One region of the Kushneria konosiri genome, then DNA from elsewhere that is predicted to be linked to it. Evidence: predicted binding sites of a transcription regulator. Region 1 holds the regulator's gene; the other holds the start of a gene.
The links. The regulator PhoB, encoded in region 1, activates phosphate uptake and scavenging genes when phosphate is short. The targets are predictions, from matches to a motif close to TGTCATANNNNTGTCANA.
Positions count from the first base shown of each region.

Region 2: ugpB (sn-glycerol-3-phosphate ABC transporter substrate-binding protein UgpB) is a predicted target of PhoB. The motif match lies at 2,015-2,032, and genes of this name have one in related genera.

Region 1 is NZ_CP021323.1:1,243,203-1,247,493, reverse strand. It holds gene B9G99_RS05820 (chorismate--pyruvate lyase family protein) at 115-702, shown strand; gene ubiA (4-hydroxybenzoate octaprenyltransferase) at 791-1,657, shown strand; gene phoB (phosphate regulon transcriptional regulator PhoB) at 1,815-2,498, shown strand; gene phoR (phosphate regulon sensor histidine kinase PhoR) at 2,505-3,803, shown strand; gene B9G99_RS05800 (N-acetylmuramoyl-L-alanine amidase) at 3,847-4,291, opposite strand, start outside.
Region 2 is NZ_CP021323.1:7,517-11,807, forward strand. It holds gene B9G99_RS00020 (hypothetical protein) at 1-1,279, shown strand, start outside; gene B9G99_RS00025 (hypothetical protein) at 1,339-1,911, opposite strand; gene ugpB (sn-glycerol-3-phosphate ABC transporter substrate-binding protein UgpB) at 2,114-3,445, shown strand; gene ugpA (sn-glycerol-3-phosphate ABC transporter permease UgpA) at 3,526-4,291, shown strand, end outside.

The DNA of each region.
Region 1 (4,291 bases):
ACTAGCAACGCCGCCCTGCTTCACGCCAGCCAAAACTGCACAAAATGGCACTTTGTCGCGTATATCCGGCCTAATGGATGATATTTTTACCTCACGGGTACAAAAAGATACCCGATGACCCTCTTTTCGGATGTTGCCTTCATGCCCGAATCTTCCAGGCCTTTTACGTCGCTGACCCGCTGGCAACCGATTGCCCTGTCCGGTGTACACCTTGAAAACCCGCTCGCAGGCCTGATGAGGTCACGGGACTCGCTCACGGCCCGATTGGCACGTCTGGTCGATGCGCCCATTACGGTTCGACTGTACGCTCAGGGTCCCGGACGCGGACGTCATGACGAACTTTCCGCGCTGGGTCTGACTACCGGCCAGCGGGTCTGGCGGCGGGAGGTTACTCTGGAAGCCGGGGGCGAGGTGCTGGTGGCGGCGCGGTCGGTCATGGCGCTCAGGGGCTGCCCGCCCTGGATGGCCCGCCTGGGCACCCGGGCGCTTGGCCATCAGCTCTTTGCCAGAGCCGCACGGGCACCCAAAAAGTCCATGGTACGGCGCTCGGCCATCGAAATGACCCGGGATGCCCCGGGATTTCTGGATCTGCCGGTTGCGTGGGGACGGCGCTCACTGTTCACCCTGGGGCCTGATCGCCCGCCGCTGCTGGTGCAGGAGTATTTTGTGCATGAGCGCTTCACCCGGTGCCAGCGCCCATGACGCATGAATGACTCGACACCGGGTCATTTCGGGTAGACTCATGTTTTTACGCTGACATCCTCGTTTTACCCTGACTGGAGCCCCGACGATGCCGTCGCCCCTCGCTCGTCTCCCTGACTTCATGCGTCTGACCCGGCTTGACCGGCCCATCGGCACCTGGCTTTTGATGTGGCCAACGCTGGCGGCTCTGTGGCTGGCCGGCGATGGCCTGCCCACCCGGCATAATCTGATCATTTTCATTCTGGGGGTCTATGTCATGCGCGCAGCGGGGTGCGTGATCAATGACTACGCCGACCGCCACTTCGATGCCCACGTCAAGCGTACCCATGATCGACCGCTGGCGACCGGGCGCATCAGCGAGCGCGAGGCGCTGACGCTGTTTGGCGTGCTGCTGGCCATCGCCTTTGTGCTGGTGTGTTTCACCAACGCCTACACCATCATGCTGTCATTCGGCGCTGCAGCACTGGCCGCCAGCTACCCGTTCATGAAGCGCTATACCCATCTGCCGCAGGTGGTACTGGGGGCGGCGTTCGGCTGGAGCATTCCCATGGCCTTCGGCGCCGAGCAGGGCCATGTGCCGGCGGTGGCCTGGTGGCTCTTTTTTGCCAATATTGTCTGGACGCTGGTGTATGACACCTGGTATGCCATGGTCGATCGCGACGATGATCTGAAAATCGGCATCAAGTCGACCGCTGTGCTATTCGGCCGGATGGATCTGGTCATCCAGGGCGCACTTCAGGTGCTGATGCTGATGCTGCTGGCGGTTGTAGGTCGCATGGCCGAGCTTGATGGCTTCTACTGGGCATCGCTTATCGCCATCGCCGTTGTGTTCGTGCATCAGCAGCGGCTTTGTCGAACGCGCACCCGTGAGGGCTGCTTTCAGGCCTTTTTGAACAACCACTGGGTAGGCATTCTGCTTTTTGCCGGCATTGCGCTGGCGACCTGGCAGGCTTAATCCTCAGGAAGCGATGGCGTCATCCCCGGTCGCAGTGTCATAAAGTTGTCATATGAAGACGTTTGAATGACGATCACATGACGACGCCCATGACCTGCGCGCCACCGCATAGGTCATCTCGTCAGTCGCCATCGCTATCCGGCAGGGGAAGCCACTCATGTCCAGAACCGTTTTAATCGTCGACGACGAAGCGCCGATTCGTGAAATGATTGCCATGGCGCTCGAGATGGCGGACTTTCGCATTCTCGAGGCCGAGGATGCCAGGAGCGCCCATGAACTGGTGGTCGACGAGCGTCCCGATCTGATCTTACTGGACTGGATGCTGCCGGGCGTCAGCGGCATTGATCTTGCCCGCCGTCTCAAGCGCGAACCCACGACCCGCGACATCCCGATCGTGCTGTTGACGGCCCGCAGTGAGGAAGACAACAAGGTTCAGGGGCTGGAAAGCGGTGCCGATGACTACATCACCAAGCCCTTTTCTCCCCGTGAGCTGATCGCCCGTCTCAAGGCCGTGCTGCGGCGCACGACACCGGCCGGTATCGAGGAGACCGTTGAGGTAGGCGGGCTGATGCTTGACCCCGTCAGCCATCGCGTCAGTGTCGATGGTCGGGCGCTCGAGATCGGCCCGACCGAGTATCGCCTGCTGCAGTTTTTCATGACCCATCAGGAGCGCGCCTACACCCGCACCCAACTGCTTGATCAGGTCTGGGGTGGCAATGTCTATGTCGAGGAGCGCACGGTGGATGTACACATTCGACGGCTGCGCAAGGTGCTGGGTGATGCCCATCAGCATCTGGTGCAGACCGTACGCGGTACCGGCTATCGCTTTTCGTCACGGTAGCCGGCCATGCATTACTGGCTCAACGAACTCTGGCGTCTGGCCTATCTGTCCGCATGCTTTACCATTCTGGGCATGTTGCTGGGCTATCCGGGCTGGGGTCTGGCCCTGGGGCTGGGCATCCATCTCGCCTTTACCCTCAGACACCTGAGGCGACTCTACCGCTGGCTGGAAGCCCCGGTAGATCAACGCCCGCCCGATGGCGAAGGGGTGTGGGGCGATCTGTTCGACCGGCTCTACCGCTACCAGAAGGGCCAGCAGCAGCTTCAAAACCGCCTGCGCTCGGTATTGAAGCGTGTTCAGGAGTCCGCCGAGTCGATGAGCGAAGGGGTCGTGATGCTCGACTCACGCGGCTGTCTGGACTGGTGGAACAGTGCCGCCGAGCGGCTTATCGGGCTGGACAACCGTCAGGACCGCGGCCATCACCTGACCAACTATCTGCGTGATCCCGACTTCATTCGCTATTTCCGTCGGATGGATTACAGCGAGCCGATCACGATCAATGCTCCCACCAACGAGGCACGCACGCTGGCGTGTCAGATCACCCGCTTTGGCGACGACGAACGTCTGTTGATCATTCGCGATGTGACGCGCCTGCAGCGTCTGGAGCAGACTCGACGCGACTTCGTGGCCAACGTCTCCCATGAGCTGCGCACGCCTTTGACGGTGCTGACCGGCTACGTTGAAACCTGGCAGGACAACCATGAGGCGCTGCCCGGCTCGTTCAAGCGCGGCCTGAGCCGTATGCAGGAGCAGACCGTGCGCATGCAGCATCTGGTCGAGGATCTTCTGACCCTGTCACGGCTCGAGACCAGCGAACGCCATCATAATGAGCGCTCCATCGACATGGCAGCGCTGTGCGAACAGATCGCCGAGGACGGACAGGAGCTCTCCGCCGGCAGCCATGAGATCACCTGTCGGCTCGAGGAGACCCGGCGGCTGTTCGGGGATATCGAAGAGCTGCGAAGCGCCCTGTCCAACCTGATCTACAACGCAGTGCGCTACACCTCACCTGGCTGTCACATCACCATCGTCTATCGCCGGTGGGGCAAGGATGGCGCCGCCGTCGAGGTGATCGATAACGGTGAAGGCATCTCCCCCGAGCATCTCCCGCGGCTGACCGAGCGGTTCTACCGGGTCGACAAGAGTCGCTCGGTGGCCAGCGGCGGCACCGGTCTGGGACTGGCCATCGTCAAGCACGTCCTGCTGCGCCACGATGCCCGGCTCGATATCAAAAGCCAGCCCGGCGAAGGCGCCTGCTTTCGCTGCATTTTCCCCGCCACCCGCATGGAGAAGGCGCCCAACTGATGTCCGGGCGCTGTCTCATGACTCACCGCGGCCTGCCAGCCGTCTACTGACGCACGGCGCGGACGTCGGCCAGACCGTGATAGCGCTCCAGCAGCGCCAGCAAGATGGCCTGGCTCTCCACATCCACATTGCCGTGGGTGTCGGCCGGTCGGAAATGCATCTGAAAGGCGCCCAGCGCCTTGCGGGTCGGCTCATCAAAGGTGCCGGTCACACTTACCGGATAACCCCAGAGCCCCAGCGCCCGCTGCAGCTGCGCCATGGACAGTGGTGAGGCGCTCAGCTCACGCTGATAGCGGGTCACGACGTGACGTTCGGGCCAGGCACCGACCCCGGCCTCGTGAAGGCGCTGCCAGGGAAAGAACGGGCCCGGATCAACCTTGCGGCCGGGCGCGATGTCGCTGTGGCCCAGCACGTTTTCCGGCGCGATGTGGTAGCGATCAACGATATCCCGGGCCAGGGCAGTCACCAGCTCGATCTGGGCCCGACTG
Region 2 (4,291 bases), 1.2 Mb from region 1:
GTTGCAGCAAATGCAGCAGCGTCTTGATCGACTGGAGCAGCAGCAGGCTTCTGCTCAGACCACCAGTAGCGGCAACACAGCCGCCAGCAACTCAGGTAGCAATGGTACAAGTGCCAAGGACAGTGGGTCTCGCCAGACAGCCGCAAGCGCCAACAGCGATAATTCAGGGGCTTCAGCGCTTTCCATGGCTGAGCAGAACAAGGCCACGCTGGATGAAATGCAACAGGTCGAATTCAGTGGAATGGTTGAGTTCGGTTACAGCTATCAGGACTGGAGCGAAAGCAGCAAGGACAAGGCAGGAGATCTCGACTTCAACAAGCTCGTGCTTGCCATTGATGGCGAACACGATGATTTCCTGTATTCCATGGAGTACCGTTTTTACAACGGCTACAACTTCCTGAAAAAAGGCTGGCTTGGCTACAAGGTCGATGATGAAAATACCGTCAAGGCAGGTCTGGTGCAGACCCCCTTTGGCAACATGCCCTATGGCTATCTGGGCTGGTATGGCAACCTGCCTTATCTGGCCGGTTTTAACGACAATCAGAACGCCGGGGTTCTCTGGGAGCGTGATGCCGGACCATGGAACACATCATTGGCGTTCTTTAAGTCCGACAACCTTGGCGACGACAATCAGCACTACGGTGCCAATGCGATTGGAAGTAGCGAACAGGGTAATAGCGAGGAAAATCAGTTGGCCGCGCGAGCTGCCTACACTTTTGGCCATGGTACCGACTACACCACCGAAGTGAATGCCTCGGTCAAGGGCGGACAGCTTTATAATAATAATACCAATGACAGCGGCAGCAACTGGTCGGCAGCACTGGGAGTCAGCGGCAGCTACGGTAACTGGCTGGCCATGGCACAGGCCACGACCTATAAATACGATGCCGAAAATGCTCCTGAGTCAGAAACCCAGATTTCAGACAACGTTGTTCAGGTCGGCGCGTTCAACTTCAACTATCTGATCCCTGCCGAGGCCGAGATGTATACGGCAAGTCTTGGCTACAGCATGGATGTCGACTGGGGCCCGGTCGAAAACATTTATTTCTACAACGACTTCAGCTACATCAATCCGCGTGGCGATTACTCCCCCTACAACGGCGGCTTTGGCGATGTCGACAATCCGATGTTTAACGATATCGGCCTTAAGCTGACGGCAGGTCCGTACTATCTCTGGGCGGATATAGCCTCCAACAAGAACGGGCTGGGCTATTTCGGCTCAGGTGATGCCAACAAGTGGAACACACAGTTTATCACCACTTTCGGCTTCAATTTCTGATCGTTCAGAAAGCACAAAAAACCCCGGCCATGGCCGGGGTTTTTTAATGCATCGACAGGTCAGGTCAACGTATTGAAATGCTCAAGGCCCTCGGCAAAGCGGGTCTTGTAGCGTTCAAACACGGCCGGGTCGCGCTTGAAGGCACGCAGCACGGCATCTTCCTGAAAATTGACCACCTCTGGCGCCTGTGACAGCGCATCAACGCTGGAGCGCTCATTAAAGCCGGTGCGCAGATCACTGCCGGCGTGGCGATACCAGCGAGCCAGACCGAACGTGGTGAAAAAGGCTTCAAGCCTCGGGTCCGCTGTCGTGACTCGCATCGCCGTCGACTCTCCCAGCCGAGTCACCAGCCGCCGTCCATGACCACGGCCACGCTTTTTCTCGGGCGTGGCCAGAAGCCGGAGTGCCACGCCACGCCCTTCCACTTCAAGCGTGAGCAGGGCCACCGAGCAAAGTTTTCTGTTGTCATCAAAAAGGGCCACGATACGGGCCGATTCCTGCTCCAGCAGTCGGCTGACGCCGGCAAATTCCACCAGAGGCGCCAGTCCCGCTTCCCGTCCGAACACGCTGGCACAGAGCATGGCCAGACAGGCATCCCGATCCCGTGATTCGGTGATATATGAAATCTTCAAAGCTGCATCTGCCCGCCGTTCAAAACGGCCATGATGCCACGCGCCTCTCGTATCTGGCTAACCTCTCGCCATGATTGACCTCTCTAAAACCCGTCAGCGTCGCTGTCACGCTTTTGACACACCTTCGCCACACGATTGCCATGTGCACCTTTCAGCATATCGGCGCAGCAGATATTTCTATAAAGACAGCGCGGAGCACATCATGGTCAAGGGTTTCAAAGGCATCGTCGGGATGGCGGCACTGTCCACGCTGGCACTGGGCGCAACACCAGCCCTTGCAGCTACGGAAGTCGTCTGGTGGCACGCGATGGAGGGCAGTCTGGGGGAAAAGGTCAACGAGATTGCCGAGAACTTTAACCAGTCTCAGTCGGACTACGTCGTCAAGCCGGTCTACAAGGGCACCTACAGTGAGAACCTGACCTCGACCATCGCTGCGTTTCGCGCCGGCAAGGCGCCTGCCATTACGCAGGTCTATGAAGTCGGCACTGCCACCATGATGAATGCCCGGGGCGCCATCTATCCGGTATATGAGCTGATGGCCGATACCGGCCAGCCCTTCGATCCCGCCGCCTATCTGCCGGCCGTGACCGGGTATTACAGCACCACCGACGGCCACATGCTGTCACTGCCCTTCAACTCATCGACCCCCGTGGTCTATTACAACCGGGACCTGTTCAAAAAGGCAGGGCTTGATCCCGATGCACCGCCGACCACCTGGGAAGCCGTGGCCGAGGCAGGCAAAACAATCGTCGACAGCGGCGCGGCCAACTGCGGCTTTACGACCACCTGGCCGAGCTGGATTCAGCTCGAAAACTTCGCGGCGCGCCAGAACATCCCGTTTGCCAGCGAGCAAAACGGCTTTGGCGGGCCTTCGGCGCGACTCGTCTTCAACGACAGCGATGCGATCATCTCCCACGTGCAGGATCTGATCGACTGGCAGAAAAGTGGCGTATTTCGCTACGGCGGCCGTGAGGATCAGGCCTCACCGCGCTTTTTCTCCGGCGACTGCGCCATGCTGATGGCGTCATCGGCCAGCTACGCCAGCGTTCGTGACAATACCGAAAACTTCGAATTCGGCGTAGCCCCCCTGCCCTGGGATCCAAAGGTCATCGATCAGCCTGAAAACTCGATCATCGGTGGCGCCTCGCTATGGGTGCTCAAGGGCCAGAGTGAAGACGTCTATAAAGGCGTCGCCCGGTTCTTTGACTATCTCTCCTCCCCGGAAGTACAGGCCGACTGGCACCAGTTCACGGGCTATCTGCCCATTACCGACAAGGCCTACGCACTGACCCGCGAACAGCATTTCTACGATGAAAACCCCGGCACCGAGATCGCGCTCAAGCAGATGACCAGCACTGAGCCGACCGATAATTCGCGCGGCCTGCGTCTGGGCAACATGCCTCAGATTCGCGACGTCATCGAAGAAGAGCTCGAGCGGGCCCTCAACGGTGACAAGAGTGCAAGGCAGGCGCTCGATGACGCCGCGGACCGTGGCAATGAGCTTCTCGAGCAGTTCGAGCGCAGCGTCAGCTGATCCCCCGTTCCGCCCCGGCATGGTATCGCCGGGGCGCGAACTGATGGTTTCCCGCCCCCTTCGGATAACGCTTTCAACTCATGTCCACCTTTCAGCGTCATCGCCTTGCACCATGGATGCTCATGGCACCGCAGCTCATCATCGTGCTGGTGTTCTTTTTCTGGCCAGCCGTGACGGCTCTTCGACAATCCTTTTATGTGCAGGATGCCTTCGGTCTGGGAGAGACCTTCGCCGGTCTTTCAAACTTCACGCGAGTACTGGCCTCCGGCAGCTACCATGAGGCGCTCTTCAACACGGCCATCTTCAGTGTCAGCGTGGCCTTCGGCGCCATGGCAATTGCGCTGCTGCTGGCCACCATGGCCGACCGAGTACTGAAGGCCAGCCGTGTCTACCGAACGCTTTTGATCTGGCCCTATGCCGTGGCCCCCGCTGCAGCCGGCGTTTTGTGGATGTTCATGCTCGATCCCACGCTGGGGGTGCTGACCAGGGGGCTGAGCGCTCTGGGCATTCACTGGGACTTTCGACTCAACGGTCATCAGGCCATGGCACTGGTGATCGTGGCCGCCATCTGGCAACAGATGAGCTACAACTTCGTGTTTTTTCTGGCCGGCCTGCAGGGCATTCCGGCCAGTCTGATGGAGGCCGCAGCCATTGATGGTGCCGGCCCCTGGCGACGCTTCTGGACCATCACCTTTCCGCTGCTCTCGCCCATCAGCTTCTTTCTGCTGGTCATGAACACGATCTACGCCTTTTTCGACACCTTCGGCACCATCGACACCACCACCGGCGGCGGGCCGGGCGGCGCGACCCGCACGCTGGTCTACAAGCTTTATCAGGACGGCATCA